Regions from separate parts of the Actinospica acidiphila genome, predicted to be linked through region 3. Evidence: riboswitches for the same ligand, from Rfam matches in the RefSeq annotation. Region 3 holds a riboswitch; each other region holds the start of a gene.
The links. Region 3 has a riboswitch for cyclic di-AMP ahead of HXP48_RS12800 (C40 family peptidase). Riboswitches for the same ligand answer to the same signal wherever they lie in the genome.
Positions count from the first base shown of each region.

Region 1 (4,474 bases), 180 kb from region 3:
CGAGCCCGAGCCGGGCCGCACGCTCACGCAGGCGCAGCACGGGGAGGGTGGCGATGCCCTCGCGCAGGTCGGTGCCGGGGGTCTTGCCGGACTCGTGGGAGTCGGAGGCGATGTCGAGGACGTCGTCGGCGAGCTGGAAGGCGACGCCGAGGCGCTCGCCGTACTGGGTGAGGACGTCGACGACGGTGTCGTCGGCGCCGGACATCATCGCGCCGAACCGGCAGGAGACGGCGACGAGGGAGCCGGTCTTGCCGCCGAGCACGTCCAGGTAGTGGTCGACCGGGTCGCGGCCGTCCTGCGGGCCCGCGGTCTCCAGGATCTGGCCGGTGACCAGCCGCTCGAACGCCTCGGCCTGCACCCGCACGGCCTCCGGGCCGAGGTCGGCCAGGATGTGGGAGGCACGGGCGAAGAGGAAGTCGCCGGTGAGCACGGCGACCGAGTTGCCCCAGCGGGCGTTCGCGCTCGCGACCCCGCGCCGCACCTCGGCCTCGTCCATCACGTCGTCGTGGTACAGCGTGGCCAGGTGGGTGAGCTCCACCACGACGGCCGACGGCACGATGCCGGGCGCGTAGGGGTCGCCGAACCGGGCGGCGAGCATGACGAGCAGCGGACGGAACCGCTTGCCGCCGGCCCGCACCAGGTGCTGGGCGGCCTCCGTGATGAACGGCACCTCGCTCTTGGTGGCTTCGAGCAGCCCTTCCTCGACAGCCGTCAATCCGGCCTGGACATCGGCTTCCAGAGCCTGGTCCCGCACGCTCAGCCCGAACGGCCCGACGACGGTCACGAGGGGTCTCCTGTCTGCTGGTGTCTGCTGGCGGTTACACGGTTTGTCGATAGGTCGCTGCCACCACTCGAGTCAGCGTATCCGGTCAGGTTTCGATCACCGCCAGGGCCCGGGGTCACAAGCAGGGCGATACGGGATCAGAAGCGGAGTGTTTTTGATCGGCTGATAACAACGGACATACCTCGGCTTCCCGGACACAGCGACCCGCGCACCATCCTGCACCACCCCCGAGTCCGATTTGCCGTCATTGGTGGGCTAATTCCCCTTGGCCACAAATACGCTCACGGTCACCGTCCCGTGAGGTGAGTCACGCGCCGGACGGCCTCCGGGACACCCTCGCACACGTCCGTCATCCCGCTCCACACAACGGAGTTGACGCTTGGCGATCGCAAAGGATCAAGCACGCAAAACCACCCATTCCAAGATCAAACGGGGTGTGGCGTGATCGTCGCACTTGTTCCCGACATGTGCTCTCGCATACGTTCCGGGCCTGCCGGGTGGACGCCGAGTCCTGCCGCCACCCGCATCACACCCGACGACCAACTCACGCACGGCAGGAGCGGGGGACCCAGGTAAGTCGCCGTACCGGACACACGCCGGGACGGCTCGGGGTGAAGCCATGCCCGCAGGGGCACGGCCGGGCACTCTCCCGCCCGAACCCGACAGCTCACCTCGCAGGCGTAGGAGAGGAACCCAGACATGCCCGTCATCGCTTCGTCGCGCCGCCGCCTCGTCCGCTCCCTCGCCGTCGCCGGCACCGGCGTCGCCGTGGTCGCGCTGCCGCTGTTCGGCGCCACCAGCGCCTCCGCGGCCCCCTCGGCCCAGGCCACGGCCGCCGCCTCCACGACCGCGTACCCGGACAACCTCGACGGCTGGATCCGCGAGGCGATGGACGTCATGGCGCAGAACGGCATCCCCGGCTCCTACGACTCCATCCACCGCAACATCATGCGGGAGTCGTCCGGCAACCCGGCCGCCATCAACCTGTGGGACTCCAACGCCGTGAAGGGCACCCCGTCGAAGGGCCTGCTCCAGGTCATCGACCCGACCTTCCAGGCGTACCACGTGCCCGGCACCGCCTTCGACCCGTTCGACCCGGTCGCCAACATCGCCGCGGCCTGCAACTACGCCGCCGACCGCTACGGCTCGATCGACAACGTCTTCGGCGCGTACTGAGCCGACCTCTGACGGCCGAGAGCGGCCGTCTGCCCGAACAGTCGCTCGAGGACGACGGCCACGCCGTCGTCCTCGTTCGACAGGGTGACCTCGTCGGCCACCGCCTTCAGCTCGGGGTGCGCGTTGGCCATGGCGACGCCGTGGCCCGCCCACCGGAACATGGGGACGTCGTTCGGCATGTCCCCGAAGGCGACCGTGTCCTCGGGGCGCAGCCCCAGGTGCTCGGCGGCCAGCGCGAGACCGGTCGCCTTGGTGACCCCGCACGGCTGGAGCTCCACCGTGCCCGGCCCCGACATGGTGACCGTGGCCAGCGAGCCGACCACCGACCGGGCCGCCGCCGCCAGCGCGTCGTCCGACAGCTCCGGGTGGCGCAGCAGCACCTTGCTGATCGGCCGCTCCCACAGGTCGTCCCGCCGCTCCACCCGCACCGACGGCAGCTTCGGGTGCGGCATCCGGTAGCCCGGCTCGATCAGCGTCAGCCCGTCGACCCCGTCCTGGTCGACCGCGGCGTACACCTCCCCCACCTCGGCCTCGATCTTGCCGAGCGCGGTCTCCGCCAGCTCCCGGTCCAGCCGGACCGACCACAGCATCCGCCGCGCGGCGGCGTCGTAGACCTGCGCGCCCTGTCCGCACACCGCGAGCCCCGTGCAGCCGAGGTCGTCGAGCAGCGACCGCACTCTGGGGGCCGGCCGGCCGGTCACCACGAGGTGCCGGACACCGGCCCGCTCCGCCCGGGCGAGGGCGGCGAGGGAGCGGTCGGAGAGGGTGTCGTCACCGCGCAGCAGCGTCCCGTCCAGGTCGGTGGCGATGAGAGAACAATCGGTGGGTGCGGCCATGATCAGAGAATACGGACAAGAGGACCGTCCGATTCACCGCGCCCGTATGCCCGCGCATTGGGTGCGTTTTGCCTTCTTGTGCCGCCGATACGCGACCGGTTGAGACCTGTTTTCCCTTTTGACCGGAACACGGTGCGCTCCACGGGTCCCGGCTCCGGGAGTCGTCCCTGATAACAGGGGCCCATCGGGACGCGACCCCGTAACGTGTGGCACGGCCACGGACACGTGGCCCACCCGCGCACACGAAAGCGAGGCAGCACCCGATGCCCCCCTTCGATGTCCCCGAGGGCGACCCCTTCGGCCCGCACAACCTGCCGTACGGCGTCTTCTCGCTCCCCGGCTCGGCGGAGCGCACCGTGGGCGTCCGGCTGGGCGACCACGTCCTCGACGCCGGCGCGGCGGCGCACGCCCTGGGCTCCCCCTACGCCTCCCTGCTCGCCCGCCCCACCCTCAACCCGCTGCTGGCGGCGGGCCGCACGGCCTGGTCGGACGTGCGCCGCGCGCTCACCGCGTGGGTGACGGTCCCGGCGCACCGGGAGACCGTCGAGCCGTTCCTCCACCCGCTGTCCGAGGTGACCCTCCATCTGCCGTTCGAGGTCGCGGACTACGTCGACTTCTACGCCTCGGAGAACCACGCGCGGAACGTCGGGCAGATCTTCCGCCCCGACGCCGAGGACTCCCTCACCCCCAACTGGAAGCACCTGCCGATCGGTTACCACGGCCGCTCCGGCACCGTCGTGGTGTCCGGCACCGACGTCGTGCGCCCCTCCGGGCAGCGCAAGGCGCCCGCCGACCCCGCCCCGGTCTTCGGCCCGTCCGTGCGGCTGGACATCGAGGCCGAGGTCGGCTTCGTCGTCGGCGTCCCCTCCGAGCAGGGCAGGACCGTCCCGCTGAGCGCCTACCGCGACCACGTCTTCGGCCTGTGCCTGCTCAACGACTGGTCCGCCCGCGACATCCAGGCCTGGGAGTACGTGCCCCTCGGCCCGTTCCTCGGCAAGTCCTTCGCCACCTCGGTGTCGGCGTGGATCACCCCGCTGGACGCCCTGGACGAGGCCCGCGTCGCCCCGCCCGCGCGCACCCACGACCTGCTGCCCTACCTGGACGACTCCGGCGAGGAGCCCGGCGGCTACGACCTGCGCATCACCGTGACGATCAACGGCCACGACGTCTCCGAGTGCCCCTTCTCCACCATGTACTGGACGGCCGCCCAGCAGCTCGCCCACATGACGGTGAACGGCGCCTCCCTGCGCACCGGCGACCTCTACGGCTCCGGCACGGTCAGCGGTCCCACGGACCGGGAGCGGGGCTCCCTGCTGGAGCTGACCTGGAACGGCCGCGACCCGCTCGAACTCCCCGACGGCAAGCGGACGTTCCTGGAGGACGGCGACGTGGTGACACTGTCCGCCTGGGCGCCGGGTCCGGACGGGGCGCGGGTGGGCCTCGGTGAGGTGACGGGACGGGTGGTCCCCGCGTCCTGACCCCTCCGGCCCTTGCCGAGGCGTACAACCACGCTGACTCGCACCGCCCTTCGCCGTCATACTTGGCGTCGGGCGGTGCGTCGTTCTCCACGCCGCGCGGCCCGCACCACCGCACGTCCCGAGCCGCTTCTTCCGACAGGATCCGGAGCCCGTGGCATGACGTACTGCCTGCTCCTGCTGAGCGTGGTCGCCGTGACCGC
Region 1 covers NZ_JABZEM010000002.1:3,121,862-3,126,335, forward strand. Annotated here, with positions in the region: gene HXP48_RS13710 (polyprenyl synthetase family protein) at 1-784, opposite strand, end outside; cyclic di-AMP (ydaO/yuaA leader) riboswitch at 1,311-1,480, shown strand; gene HXP48_RS13715 (transglycosylase SLT domain-containing protein) at 1,484-1,960, shown strand; gene HXP48_RS13720 (HAD family hydrolase) at 1,924-2,796, opposite strand; gene fahA (fumarylacetoacetase) at 3,060-4,274, shown strand; gene HXP48_RS13730 (M56 family metallopeptidase) at 4,431-4,474, shown strand, end outside.
Region 1: another riboswitch for cyclic di-AMP. It lies ahead of HXP48_RS13715 (transglycosylase SLT domain-containing protein); the one in region 3 lies ahead of HXP48_RS12800 (C40 family peptidase).

Region 2 (4,474 bases), 2.1 Mb from region 3:
GTGGAAACAGCCCCCGCCCCGCCCTCCCGCCACGGGGGCTCCGCCCCCGAACCCCCGACGCGCAGTTCCCCGCGCCCCCTCAGGGCGTCATCAGCCCCGCGCCCTCAAGACACGCGAGCACCGCGGCCCCCTCAGGGGCGCGAGGAACTGCGCGACCAGCCACAAACCGGCCCGCACACGCCCCCGAGGCACGCAGCTTCACGTGGCCTTCAAGACACGCGAGCACCACGCCCCCTCAGGGGCGCGGGGAACTGCGCGACCAGCCACAAACCGGCCCGCACACGCCCCGCCGGCCCAGCCACCCCGCGCCCCGGGCGCCCAGCGGACCGCGCGCCCCGCGGACCGCGCCTCACGCCACCTTCGCGATCCGCGAGCGGATGTCCGCCGGGGACAGCGTCCCCTTGGCCGTGACGTGGTCGCCCGAGGACTCCCCGCGGAGGCGGCGCCCGATCCACGGGACGAGGTACTCGCGGGCCCAGTGGACGTCGTCCCGCCGGATCTCCAGCGTGCCGCGCGGCGGAAGCTGCGGCCACGGCTGCTCCGGATCGGCGGGCACCTCCAGGCCGAGGGCGAGACCCGCGCGCAGTGCGACGCGGGTGTGTCCCTCGGGCGAGAGGTGCAGCCGGTCGGCGTCCCACGCCCTGCGGTCCTGCACGCTGCGCAGCGACCACAGGTCGAGCACCGGGCAGCCGTACCGGTCGGCGACCGCCCTCACGTGCCCGTTGTACGTGGCGATCTTGCCCCGCAGATGCTTGAGCAGCGGGACGCCCCGGGTGTCGAACCCGGTCGTCACCAGAACCGTGCCGCAGGCCGCCGCGAGCTGGGCGATCGCCTTCTCGAACCGTTCGGCCACCTCGTCCGGGTCGGTGCCCGGGCGCAGGATGTCGTTGCCGCCCGCGCAGAAGGAGACCAGGTCCGGGGCGAGTTCGACGGCCCGGGGGACCTGGTCGGCCACGATCTGGTCCAGCAGCTTGCCGCGCACGGCGAGGTTGACGTACCGGAAGTCGCCCTCGGGCCTGCGGTCCGCGAGCAGAACGGCGAGCCGGTCGGCCCAGCCGACGAACGCCCCGTCGGGCCCGGGGTCGCCGACGCCCTCGGTGAAGCTGTCCCCCACCGCCACGTACGACCCGATCACTGTTGCCTTGTCACTCTTCGAATCGTCTGCCACAGCCGGACATGATTCACCTTCGGATGTGACCTACGCGACCGTAGGCGGGGGTTGACGCGCGGTGAGATAAGCCACTTCAAGGTTTGGCCAAGCCAGGAATAGGTACGGCCCCGCGCCCGGCACGGGCCCGGACACACCGAAGGCCGGCCCCGTGGATCGGGGTCGGCCTTCGGCGCGCGTGTCAGGAAGGGTGCCGCTCGGGAGCCGGAGCTCCGGGTGTCAGAGGGAGACGCCCTTGCCGCGGAGGTACGAGATCGGGTCCACGTCCGAGCCGTAGTCCGGGCTGGTGCGGATCTCGAAGTGCAGGTGCGGGCCGGTCACGTTGCCGGTCGCACCGGAGAGACCGACCTGCTGGCCGGCGCTCACCGTCTGGCCCGCGGAGACGGACAGGGAGGACAGGTGGGCGTACTGGGCGTAGTGGCCGTCGTTCAGCTGGATGACGACCTGGTTGCCGTACGCGCCACCCCAGCCGGCGGAGACGACGGTGCCGGCGCCGACGGCCTTCAGGGGGGTGCCGGTCGGGACGACGAAGTCGGCACCGGTGTGGTAGCCGCTGGACCACATGCTGCCGGCCACCTTGTAGGCGGTGCCGACGCTGCCGCCGGACACCGGGGAGGTGAAGCCGGAGGCGGGGGCGGTCTGCGTGGACGCCTCGTTGGAGGAGGACTCCTCGGCGGCCTTCTGCGCGGGCTTCTCGGCCGGCTTCTCCGCCTTGGGCGCGGCGGGCTCGGCGGCCTGCGGCGAAGTGGACTGCTTCGGGGCGCTCTTGGCGGCCTTGCCGTCGATGGAGAGCTTCAGACCCGGGTGGATGAGCGACGGGTCGTCACCGACGGCCTCGCGGTTGTCCGCGTAGAGCTGCTTCCAGCCACCGTCGACGTGCTCGGCCTCGGCGATCTTGGCGAGGTAGTCGCCGGCCTTCACGGTGTACGTGCGGACCTCGTCGCCCTTCTCGGCCTTGGCCTGCTGGCCGGTGACGGAGAGCGACCGGACCGACGTCTCGGGGGCGGACTGCGGCGTCGCGGCATGCGCGCCGGTGGCGCCGAGGAGCGGCAGGGCGAGAGCGGCGCCACCGGTTCCGGCGACGGCGATGGAGCGGGTGAAACGCTGGGCCTTGGTACGGCGGTGCTTACCCTTCGCGGGCATGACGAATTCCTCTCCGGCGCCTACGAGGTGAGCTGTCGGGTGCGGACTGGAGATGTCCGGCCGCGTTGCTGCGCGGCTTAACCCCAAGCCTGTTTCCGGGGCCCGGAACAGGCAGTTGTACCTGTGGGTCCCCCGCTCCTGCCGTACGTCGGGTCAGTGTGTGCGGGCTCCGGGCGGCGGCAGGATTAGGCGTCCGTCCGGATCGGTTGGGAACGTAAGCGACCTCGACGCGGCGAAACAAGCGCGGGTTCCCGCGAACCCGCTTTTTCCGTGATCGAAAGGCGGAAATGACGTCACCGTGCGTCGATCCCGCGAGTGAGCCGCAGGTGAATTCCCTTGTCACGGAGGTGAATTACGTGAGCATGGCGACAGCACACGGTCACCGGTATGACGATGCTCACGCACCCCATCCTCAAATCCTTTGCTACCGGGGCACGTTATCCCCAAGTGTCTTATTCGGACATATCATCTATTCATCATGAAGTCGGGCAGGACGGTCGACGCAATCGCGACATCCTGATCTTGGCGGGACGAGCCCCGGAATCCCGCCTCAGGAACAAACAGAAAGCGACATAATCCAACGTCGCAAGGGCGGCCGACACCTCGTTGCCCCTGGCAGCCATGTCGTATCGTCGAGTGGTGCCCGTCGACGAGCCGCGGCGACGGCGCGAAGTGGGAGGAGCCGTCCGTGACGCAGGAGATCCCGTCGACCGAGCCCCAGCTGACCGGGGTGCGCAACTTCCGCGACGTGGGCGGGCTGCCCACGGTGGACGGCCGGCGGGTGCGGCACGGGGTGCTGTTCCGCAGCGGTCACCTCGCCCACGCCACCGCGGAGGACGCCGCCTTCCTCTCCTCGCTCGGTCTGCACACCGTGTTCGACTTCCGCAACGCGGCCGACCAGAAGCTGGAGGGCCCGGACGTGGCACTGCCGGGCGTGCGCAACGTCAACCTGCCGCTGAGCGACCCGGCCGACGGCGCGGAGTTCTGGAAGATGGTGCGCGACGGCGACCTGGACCAGCTGCGCGCGATCCTCGCCGACGGCCAGGGCGCGGACCGCATGATCACCTCGTACCGCACGATCATCAAGGAGCGGACCCCCGAGCACTCCCAGGTGCTGCGCGCGCTCGCCGAGGACAGCGTCCCCGCGCTGATGCACTGCGCGGCCGGCAAGGACCGCGCGGGCCTCTCGGTGGCGGTGACCCTGCTCGCCGTGTGTGTGGAGCGCGACGCGATCGTCGAGGACTACCTGAAGTCCAACGCCAAGCACCGCCGCTACAAGGTGCGGCGCAGCGGCAGCTCCCCCGACGCCTACTCCCCCGAGGTCATGGAGCTGCTCAGCCCGCTCTTCGACGCGCGCGCGGAGTATCTGGCGGCCGCCTTCGACACGGTCGAGGAGACCTGGGGCGGCGTGGACGCCTACCTGGAACAGGGGCTCGGGCTCACCCCGGCCCACCGGGAGCGGCTGCGCGAGCGCCTGCTCGACTGACACCCGCCCCCGTGCGCGCCTCGCCCCGTGGCCGCTACTTCTTCGGCGCGATCTCGAAGAGGAAGTAGATGAAGGCCGCGAAGAGGTGCCCGACCACGACGTAGACGAACAGCCTGACCCAGAGGGCCCTCGGGAACTTCTCCTCCATGTCCTTGCCGGTCACGGTGTCTCTCCATGGGTCGGGCCCAGGCACAGGGCGGCCGTGGGACTCTGCAGCAGGGTGTGCACGAACAGCAGCTCGACCCCGTCGGGGTCCTGCGCGGCGATGCGGTGCGGGGTGAGCGAGTCGAAGTGAGCGCTGTCGCCCGGGGACAGCCGGTGGAGGGTGTCCCCGAGGCGCAGCCGCAGCCGCCCCTTGAGGACGTACAGCCACTCCTCGCCGGGGTGGACGCGCACGATGTCGCCCTGGGAGCCGTGCGGCACGTGGACCCGCAGGGCCTGCATGCCGCGCCCGGCGGCCCCGGCCTGCCAGTAGGTCCAGCCGCCGGCCTCGGTGGGTTCCATGTCGGCGGCGCGCACCACGGCGTCACGCTCGACGGCCGACTCCCCGAGCAGCTCGGAGACGGTCGTACCGTAGATCCGCGCGAGGGAGAGCAGCATCGGCAGCGAGGGCTGGCGCTGTCCGGTCTCCAGCCGGGAGAGGTGGGCGGGTGACAGGCCCGCCTGCCGTGCGGCGG
Region 2 covers NZ_JABZEM010000002.1:887,460-891,933, forward strand. Annotated here, with positions in the region: gene HXP48_RS04070 (SGNH/GDSL hydrolase family protein) at 350-1,135, opposite strand; gene HXP48_RS04075 (M23 family metallopeptidase) at 1,388-2,311, opposite strand; cyclic di-AMP (ydaO/yuaA leader) riboswitch at 2,316-2,480, opposite strand; gene HXP48_RS04080 (tyrosine-protein phosphatase) at 3,000-3,797, shown strand; gene HXP48_RS34125 (DUF6126 family protein) at 3,832-3,960, opposite strand; gene HXP48_RS04085 (helix-turn-helix domain-containing protein) at 3,957-4,474, opposite strand, start outside.
Region 2: another riboswitch for cyclic di-AMP. It lies ahead of HXP48_RS04075 (M23 family metallopeptidase); the one in region 3 lies ahead of HXP48_RS12800 (C40 family peptidase).

Region 3 (4,474 bases):
CCGCTGGGCGAGCGCGTCGATCATGGCCTCGGCGCGGTCGCCGATGCCGCGCTTGGGGACGTTGAGGATGCGGCGCAGCGGCACCGAGTCCTCCGGGTTGGCCAGCACCCGCAGGTAGGCCAGGACGTCCCGGACCTCCTTGCGCTCGTAGAAGCGCACGCCGCCGACGACCTTGTAGGGCAGGCCGACGCGGATGAAGATCTCCTCGAAGACACGGGACTGGGCGTTGGTGCGGTAGAAGACGGCGACGTCGCCGGCCTTGGCCTCGCCCGCGTCCGTGAGGCGGTCTATCTCGTCGGCGACGAACTGCGCCTCGTCGTGCTCGGTGTCCGCGACGTACCCCGTGATGCGGGCGCCCTCGCCCGCGTTGGTCCACAGGTTCTTCGGGCGGCGGGACTCGTTGCGCTCGATGACGGCGTTGGCGGCGGACAGGATCGTCTGCGTGGAGCGGTAGTTCTGCTCCAGCAGGATGGTCGTCGCGTCCGGGTAGTCCTCCTCGAACTGGAGGATGTTGCGGATCGTCGCGCCGCGGAAGGCGTAGATGGACTGGTCGGCGTCGCCCACCACGCACAGCTCGGCGGGCGGCACCTCGGCCTCCGGCGGGACGTCGACGGGGTGCTCGGAGGCGCCCCCGACCAGCTCGCGCACCAGGGCGTACTGGGCGTGGTTGGTGTCCTGGTACTCGTCGACCAGGACGTGCCGGAAGCGGCGGCGGTAGTGCTCGGCGACGTCGGGGAAGGCGCGGAGCAGGTTGACCGTCGTCATGATCAGGTCGTCGAAGTCCAGCGCGTTCGCCTCGCGCAGGCGGGACTGGTAGAGCGCGTAGGCCTGGGCGAGGGTCTTCTCGAAGCCGTCGGTGGCCTGGGCGGCGAAGTCCTCCTCGTCGATCAGCTCGTTCTTCAGGTTGCTGATCTTGGCGCTGAAGGACTTCGGCGGGAAGCGCTTGGGGTCGAGGTCCAGGTCACGGCAGACCAGGGCCATCAGACGCTTGGAGTCGGCGGCGTCGTAGATCGAGAAGGACGACGTGAAGCCGAGCTTCTTGGACTCGCGGCGCAGGATGCGGACGCACGCGCTGTGGAAGGTCATCACCCACATCGCGTTCGCCCGGGGGCCGACGAGCTGCTCGACGCGCTCCCTCATCTCGCCCGCGGCCTTGTTGGTGAAGGTGATCGCGAGGATCTGGCCCGGGTGCACGCCCCGCTCGGCGAGCAGGTGGGCGATGCGGTGGGTGAGCACGCGGGTCTTGCCGGACCCGGCTCCGGCGACGATGAGCAGCGGGGAGCCGGAGTGCACGACCGCGGCGCGCTGGTTGTCGTTCAGCCCCTCCAGCAGCGCGGCGGAGTCGATCACCGGGCGCGGGGCGCCGTCCCGGTAGTAGGAGTCCCGCTCCGGGGGCACGTCGAACTTCCCGCCGAACAGGTCGTCCGGCAGGGGCTCCGGGGCGTGCTCGTCCTCGGGCGGCGGCGGGGGCTCGTCCGCCGGGCCGCGCTGGGCCTGGAGGTCCGCCAGGAAGCTGTCGTCAAAGAGGCTGCTCATCGCTCTCCGAGTCTAGGGCGCTCCACCGACAACCCGGGCCCGCCCCGGAAACATCCCCCGTCCCCTCCCCGGGGCGCCGCGGCGGGCACCCTCCACGGTCGGCGCCTCACCGTGCGTGACATCCACAAGAAGGTCACGAAAATGTATCGGGCATATCACCCATCAACCTTCACAAGGGCCACACCAGTTGGCTACCGTGCCGTCCGGGCCGCTCGTCCCCCGCCGGCGAACCTCGCCGGGCCGCGCGGCCCCCGCCGAGTCCGTCACTGTCCGCCAGGGCAGCCGGAGCCGGGGACCCACCGAGACTTGGGGTGAATCGGCCCACTCTTCGGAGAGGCCGTAGGGCAACCCTTCCACCCGCCCGAACCCGACAGCTAACCCGGTAGGCGGAGCACCGGAAGGAGTCGCCTCCCTTGGCGTCGCACCGCAAGTCGCGCACCCCCGGCACGCGCGTGGCAGGCATACGCACCCCGGCCCTCGCCACGGCCGCGCTCACCTCTGTGGCCCTGCTCTCCCAGACGGCCAACGCCTCCCCCGGCGAGGACCGGCCGAGCCTGGAGGAGGTGGAGAAGAAGGTCGGCGACCTCTACCGCCAGGCCGAGTCGGCGACCGAGAAGTACAACGCGGCCAAGGAGAAGACCACCAAGCAGCGCAAGCGCGTCGACACCCTCCTCGACGACGTGGCGAAGCGCACACAGAAGCTGAACGACGCGCGCTCGGAGCTGGGCTCCTACGCCGCCGCCCAGTACCGCACCGGCGCGGGCATGCCGGACACCGCGACGTTCCTGCTCGCGGAGACCCCGCAGGACATCTTCGACCAGCGTCAGGTGCTGGACCGGATGACCGGCCGCCAGAAGGCGGCGGTGGACGACTACGTCACCCAGCAGACCGAGACGATGAAGAAGCGGCAGGAGGCCACCGAGAGCCTCCGCACGCTCACCGAGACGCAGGGCGACCTGAAGACGGCCAAGGCCACCGTCCAGAAGAAGCTCGCCGACGCGCGCGAACTGCTGTCGAAGCTGACCGCGGAGGAGAAGGCGCGGCTCGCCGCGATCGAGAAGCGCAAGCAGGAGGAGGCAGCCCGCAAGGCGGCGGAGCTGGCCCGTCAGCAGGCGGAGCAGGAGCAGGCCCGCGAGGAGGCCGCGCAGCAGGGCGGCGGCGCCTCGGAGGGCTCCGGGTCCACCGGCTCGGCCGAGACCCCGCCGGCCGACTCGTCGTACGGCACCAAGGCGGAGAAGGCCCTCGCCTTCGCCCGCGCGCAGATCGGCAAGCCGTACGTCTGGGGCGCGACCGGACCCGGCTCCTACGACTGCTCGGGGCTGACCCAGGCCGCCTGGAAGGCCGCCGGCGTCTCCCTCCCGCGCACCACGTACGACCAGGTGAACGCGGGCACCACCGTCCCGGTGTCCCAGGCGCAACCCGGTGACCTGGTCTTCTTCTACGACGACGTCACCCACGTGGGCATCTACATCGGCAACGGCATGATGATCCACGCCCCGAAGCCGGGCACGTACGTCCGCGAGGAGTCGATCTACTACGACGGCGACTCCGCGATCCACAGCATCGTCCGCCCGGCCTGACGGGCCTCTCGACGCGCGGAAACGGAAACCGCCGACCGGGCCGGTGACGGCTCGGTCGGCGGTTTCCGTGTCCACGGCGGCGCCCGGTGTTCCGGGACGAGGGGCTCAGGTCCAGAGGACCGCGATGAAGATGTTGGCCACGGTCAGCAGGCCGACCAGGCCGAAGACGCCCTTGTCCACCTTCTCCTCGTCCCGCTTCACGTAGACCAGGCCGAGGATCACGATCAGCAGCGCCAGCTTCACGCCGATCTTGACGTGGTCGACGGAGTAATCCTGGGCCTCGTTGAGACCCACGAGGGCGACGCCGGTGACCAGCATCGTCAGCGCGCCGTGCAGCATCGCGGGGACGAAGCGGGCGGTGCCCGCGCCCATCGCCTTCATCTGGGTGAGGAAGCCGCCGAGCAGCGACGCGATGCCGATGATGTGCAGACCGACGAAGATGTGGAGGAGTACGTCCATGAGGCCGGAGCCTAGCCAGGGGTGTCCCGTAGCATTCCGCCGCCCTCGCCTTTCCCGCCTTCACCACATCGGTCATCACCCTGAGTGAGAACGAAGCGCCCTGCGCGGCTCAACGGTCACTTACGGTCATCCGGTGCTCCGGGGGCGACAGTTCCGCACAACCCGTATCCCGCGCCGCGCGGCCGGGCCTAGCGTCCTGCCCCAGGTGACCGGCTCCGCATCGCCGCTCGGTCAGGAGCGGCGGCCGGACACCACCGCCGAGGAAAGGCTCCGGCGGCGGACGGCTCCCCTGTCACCCCGCCGCCGGACCGCCGGACCGTCGTCCGGCCCCGGCGGGCGTCGACGGGAAGGACGGCTTCGAGGGTGGCAGCGCACCGCAGGTCACGGCAGCGCCCGGTGGGCGGCACCACGGCCCGTGCGGCCGTCACCCTCGTCCTGGCGGGAGCGGCCACGACGGCCGGTTCGGGCGGAGCGGCCCACGCGGCTCCGCGGCCGGCTCCGGCGGGCGCCGAGGTGGACCGCCTGTACCGCGAGGCCGAGGTCGCCACCGAGAAGTACAACGGTGCCGAGGAGAAGGCGGATTCGGCGCGGGAGCGGCTGCGCGACCTCCAGGACGAGACGGCCCGCGCCCAGGCGCGGCTGAACAAGGCCCGCGAGGCCCTGGGGACGGTCGCGGCGGCGCAGTACCGCGACGGGGGCCTCGACCCCGCCCTGCGTCTGATGCTGTCCGACGACCCCGACGCCTACCTCGACGGCGCTGCCCTCACCGAACGCGCCGGGAGCCGCCACCACGCCGAACTGGGCCGGGTGCGCGCCCAGCTCCGGGAGAGCGAGAAGCTGCGGGGCGCGGCCCGCGTCGAGGTGAAGACGCTCACCACCCGCCGGGCCGAACTCGGGCG
Region 3 covers NZ_JABZEM010000002.1:2,942,449-2,946,922, forward strand. Annotated here, with positions in the region: gene pcrA (DNA helicase PcrA) at 1-1,536, opposite strand, end outside; cyclic di-AMP (ydaO/yuaA leader) riboswitch at 1,789-1,925, shown strand; gene HXP48_RS12800 (C40 family peptidase) at 1,950-3,116, shown strand; gene HXP48_RS12805 (hypothetical protein) at 3,222-3,575, opposite strand; gene HXP48_RS35860 (C40 family peptidase) at 3,939-4,474, shown strand, end outside.

Region 4 (4,474 bases), 1.4 Mb from region 3:
CCGCCCGTTAGGGTCGCCCCATGCGTGACCAGTCACCCCCCTCCACACCCCCCGACCTCTTCACCTGGGAGTTCGCCGCCAACCCCTACCCCGCCTACGCCTGGCTCCGCGAACACGCCCCCGTGCACAAGACCAAGCTCCCCAGCGGCGTGGACGCCTGGCTGGTCACCCGTTACGCCGACGCCCGTCAGACCCTCGCCGACAACCGCCTGTCGAAGAACCCCGCGCACCACGACGAGCCCGCGCACGCGAAGGGGAAGACCGGGATCCCGGGCGAGCGGCAGGCCGACCTCATGACGCACCTGCTGAACATCGACCCCCCGGACCACACCCGCCTGCGCCGCCTGGTCAGCAAGGCCTTCACCCCCCGCCGGGTGGCCGAGTTCGCACCCCGGGTGCAGGAACTCACCGACGACCTCATCGACCGCTTCACGCGCGGCAGCGACACCGCCGACCTCATCCACGACTTCGCCTTCCCCCTCCCCATCTACGCCATCTGCGACCTGCTCGGCGTCCCGCGCGAGGACCAGGACGACTTCCGGGACTGGGCGGGCATGATGATCCGTCACGGTGGCGGCCCGCGCGGCGGAGTGGCACGGTCGGTGAAGAAGATGCGCGGCTACCTCGCCGAGCTGATCCACCGCAAGCGTCAGGCGCTGCCCGCAGAGCCCGTCCCCGGCGAGGACCTCATCTCGGGTCTGATCCGCGCCTCCGACCACGGCGAGCACCTCACGGAGAACGAGGCCGCCGCGATGGCGTTCATCCTCCTCTTCGCCGGCTTCGAGACGACGGTCAACCTCATCGGCAACGGCACCTACGCGCTGCTCACGCACCCCGAGCAGCGCGAGCGTCTGCAGCGGGCGCTGGCCGAGGGGGACCGCGGGCTGCTGGAGACCGGGGTGGAGGAACTGCTGCGCTACGACGGCCCGGTGGAGCTGGCGACCTGGCGGTTCGCCACGGAGCCGGTCGTCATCGGCGGGCAGCGGATCGAGACCGGCGACCCGGTGCTCGTCGTGCTGGCCGCGGCCGACCGGGACCCGGAGCGGTTCGACGACCCGGACATCCTGGACCTGGGCCGCCGCGACAACCAGCACCTGGGGTACGGGCACGGCATCCACTACTGCCTGGGCGCCCCGCTCGCGCGCCTGGAGGGACAGACCGCGCTCGCCGCGCTTCTGACGCGCCTTCCGGACCTCCGGCTCGCCGCCGATCCGGCCGAACTGCGCTGGCGCGGCGGCCTCATCATGCGGGGACTCCGCACGCTTCCGGTGGAATTCTCACCTCCGCGTTCAGGACACACCTGACCTTCCTGCCCGTGCCCGGGGGCCGGTGTGCGGAAACCTGAGACATGCTCAACTCTGTGATCTTCATGTGATCTGCACGGCATGAACTTGTGACAAGTGATCGACTGCCTATACGTTCACCCATCAAGTACGGCGCGCCGCACGGTTTTGCTCGCCCGTACCGGTCCTTGTTGCCGAGTGAAAGGCTTCCGCATGCTCTCCGGGAACGGCCGACACCGTCGCCCCCGCCAGGCTCCGGCTCTGCTCGTCGCCGCCGGGGTGACCGGATCCGCGATCGCGATCCCGCTCCTCGGCGCGGGCGCCGCCAGTGCGGCGGACGGTGAGACCTGGGACCGGGTCGCGGAGTGCGAGAGCGGCGGCTCCTGGAGCCAGAACACCGGCAACGGCTACTACGGCGGTCTGCAGTTGACCCAGGACGACTGGGAGAACTACGGCGGCCTGGAGTTCGCGCCCAGCGCCGACGCGGCCAGCCGCAACCAGCAGATCACCGTGGCCGAGAGAATCCTCGCCGACCAGGGCGTCGGCAAGTGGCGCGCCTGCGGCCTGCTCACGGGCCTGAACCAGGACACCGGGTCCCCGGACGTCGACCCGGGCGTGCCGTCCGGCGCGGAGCAGGGCGACACCCGGACCGGCGGGACGAGCACCTCGTCCGGTTCGCCGGAGTCCGGTGATTCGTCCGCTTCTCCCTCTCCGTCGGCCACGTCGGGTTCATCCGATACGTCCGGCGAGGCGAAGAGCGACGCGGACGCGAGTGCGTCCCCGTCCGCCTCCACCACCCCCGAAAGTGACGAGTCGGACAAGTCGGGCCGGAGCACCGGCTCTTCGGCCGCCACCGAGTCGGAGGACGGCGGTTCGGGCCGCCATCGCGGCCCCAGTGCGCAGGAGGACGTGACCGCCGACGCCGGGACCCCGTCGTCCGGCCGGCACGCCTCGCCCTCCACGGACACGTCCGCGGGGATCGCCGACGACCGCTACACGGTCCAGGACGGCGACAGCCTGGCCTCCATCGCCGACTCCCTTGCCCTGACCGGCGGATGGACGGCGCTCTACGTCGAGAACCAGCAGGTCATCGGCGACGACCCGGACCTCATCCTGCCCGGCCAGCGGCTCCTGGTGGACAGCGAAACCGCCGAATAGCGGTCGGAAACGGGCGGCCGAAGGCACCTGCGGGCGGGAGCAGTTGACGAAGCGATAAGGGCTGAATGTCCGTAATAAGGACTGTGAGAGATAGGTCTCAGAGGCCCTGATCATCTTTGATATTCCACCGATCACGTGCTTACGGTCGTGACCGCTCGCCATCGCGGGCCCCGGCTGCCGCCACGCCGAATCCTGCCAGTGGCAGCACGGGAACAGTCGTCGCGTCATGCGCCGTAGGCAGGAGCGGGGGACCCAGGTAAGTGCCGTGACCGGACGGTTGACGTCCGGTACGGCTCGGGGTGAAGCCGCGTCCCGGGAGGGACGTGGCCGGGCAACTCAACCGGCCCGAACCCGACAGCTCACCTCGTAGGCGTCGGTGAGGGGATCCATCCATGCTGTTTTCCGGCAAGGGCAAGCACCGTCGTCCGTCCAAGGCCACTCGCGCCATCGCCATCGCCGGTGTCACCGGCGCCGCCGTCGCCGGCCCGCTGATGGCGTCCGGCACCGCCTCCGCGGCCACCGCGTCCGAGTGGGACGCCGTCGCCCAGTGCGAGTCCGGCGGGAACTGGTCCATCAACACCGGCAACGGCTACTACGGCGGCCTGCAGTTCTCCGCCTCCACCTGGGCCGGCTACGGCGGCACCCAGTACGCGGCCACCGCCGACCAGGCCACCAAGGCCCAGCAGATCGAGATCGCCGAGAAGGTCCTCGCGGGCCAGGGCAAGGGCGCCTGGCCGGTCTGCGGCACGGGCCTGTCCAACGCCTCCTACGACGGCGGCTCCGCCGAGGGCTCCTCCCAGGAGTCCGGCTCCACCGAGTCGCGTGAGAGCGGGCAGAAGGCCTCCCGTTCCGCCGAGCGTCCGGCCGCCCCGGCCGCGCCGAAGGCGGAGAAGAAGGCCGAGAAGAAGACCGTCACCACCCCGACCGGCAAGAAGGTCGAGAAGGGCGACGGCGAGTACAAGGTCGTCAAGGGCGACACCCTCAGCTCGATCGCCGAGGAGCACGACGTCAAGGGCGGCTGGGCGAAGCTGTTCGACCTGAACGACGACATCGTCGACGACGCCGACCTCATCTACCCGGGCCAGCAGCTGCACCTGAAGTAAGGGCGGACCGCCAGGTCCCTCCCGTCCCCACGGGCTCCGCCCCGGTGCGTTTCTTCCCCCGTACGCACCGGGGCGGGGTCATGTCCGGACGCATTCCGGTCACGGTTTGCCGAACCTGCTTTGTTCCGTTGAGAAACAAAGTACGCTCGGTTCCGTCCATGAGGCGGGCGGCGAGATGGCCGATCGCCCGGAGCCGGTTAGGCTCGGACCCGCAGGGCCCCCGCGGCCCCGCTCACCCGCGTCACATCCCAAGAAGGAGATGCTCGTGCCGTCCATCGACGTCGTCGTAGCCCGGGAAATCCTGGACTCCCGAGGCAACCCCACGGTCGAGGTCGAGGTCGGCCTCGACGACGGCAGCACGGGTCGTGCCGCCGTCCCGTCCGGCGCCTCCACCGGCGCCTTCGAGGCCGTCGAACTCCGTGACGGCGACGCCGGCCGTTACCTGGGCAAGGGCGTCGAGAAGGCCGTGCTGGCCGTCATCGAGCAGATCGGCCCGGAGCTCGTCGGCTACGACGCCACCGAGCAGCGCCTGATCGACCAGGCGATGTTCGACCTGGACGCCACCGACAACAAGGGCTCGCTCGGCGCCAACGCCATCCTCGGCGTCTCGCTCGCCGTCGCGCACGCCGCCTCCGAGGCCAGCGACCTGCCGCTGTTCCGCTACCTGGGCGGCCCGAACGCGCACCTGCTGCCGGTGCCGATGATGAACATCCTGAACGGCGGCTCGCACGCCGACTCCAACGTGGACATCCAGGAGTTCATGATCGCCCCGATCGGCGCGGAGTCCTTCTCCGAGGCGCTGCGCTGGGGCGCCGAGGTCTACCACACCCTCAAGAAGGTGCTGAAGGGCAAGGGCCTGGCCACCGGCCTCGGCGACGAGGGCGGCTTCGCCCCCAACCTCGGCTCCAACCGCGAGGCCCTCGACCTCAT
Region 4 covers NZ_JABZEM010000002.1:4,391,642-4,396,115, forward strand. Annotated here, with positions in the region: gene HXP48_RS19740 (cytochrome P450 family protein) at 21-1,304, shown strand; gene HXP48_RS19745 (LysM peptidoglycan-binding domain-containing protein) at 1,497-2,441, shown strand; cyclic di-AMP (ydaO/yuaA leader) riboswitch at 2,661-2,829, shown strand; gene HXP48_RS19750 (LysM peptidoglycan-binding domain-containing protein) at 2,834-3,544, shown strand; gene eno (phosphopyruvate hydratase) at 3,810-4,474, shown strand, end outside.
Region 4: another riboswitch for cyclic di-AMP. It lies ahead of HXP48_RS19750 (LysM peptidoglycan-binding domain-containing protein); the one in region 3 lies ahead of HXP48_RS12800 (C40 family peptidase).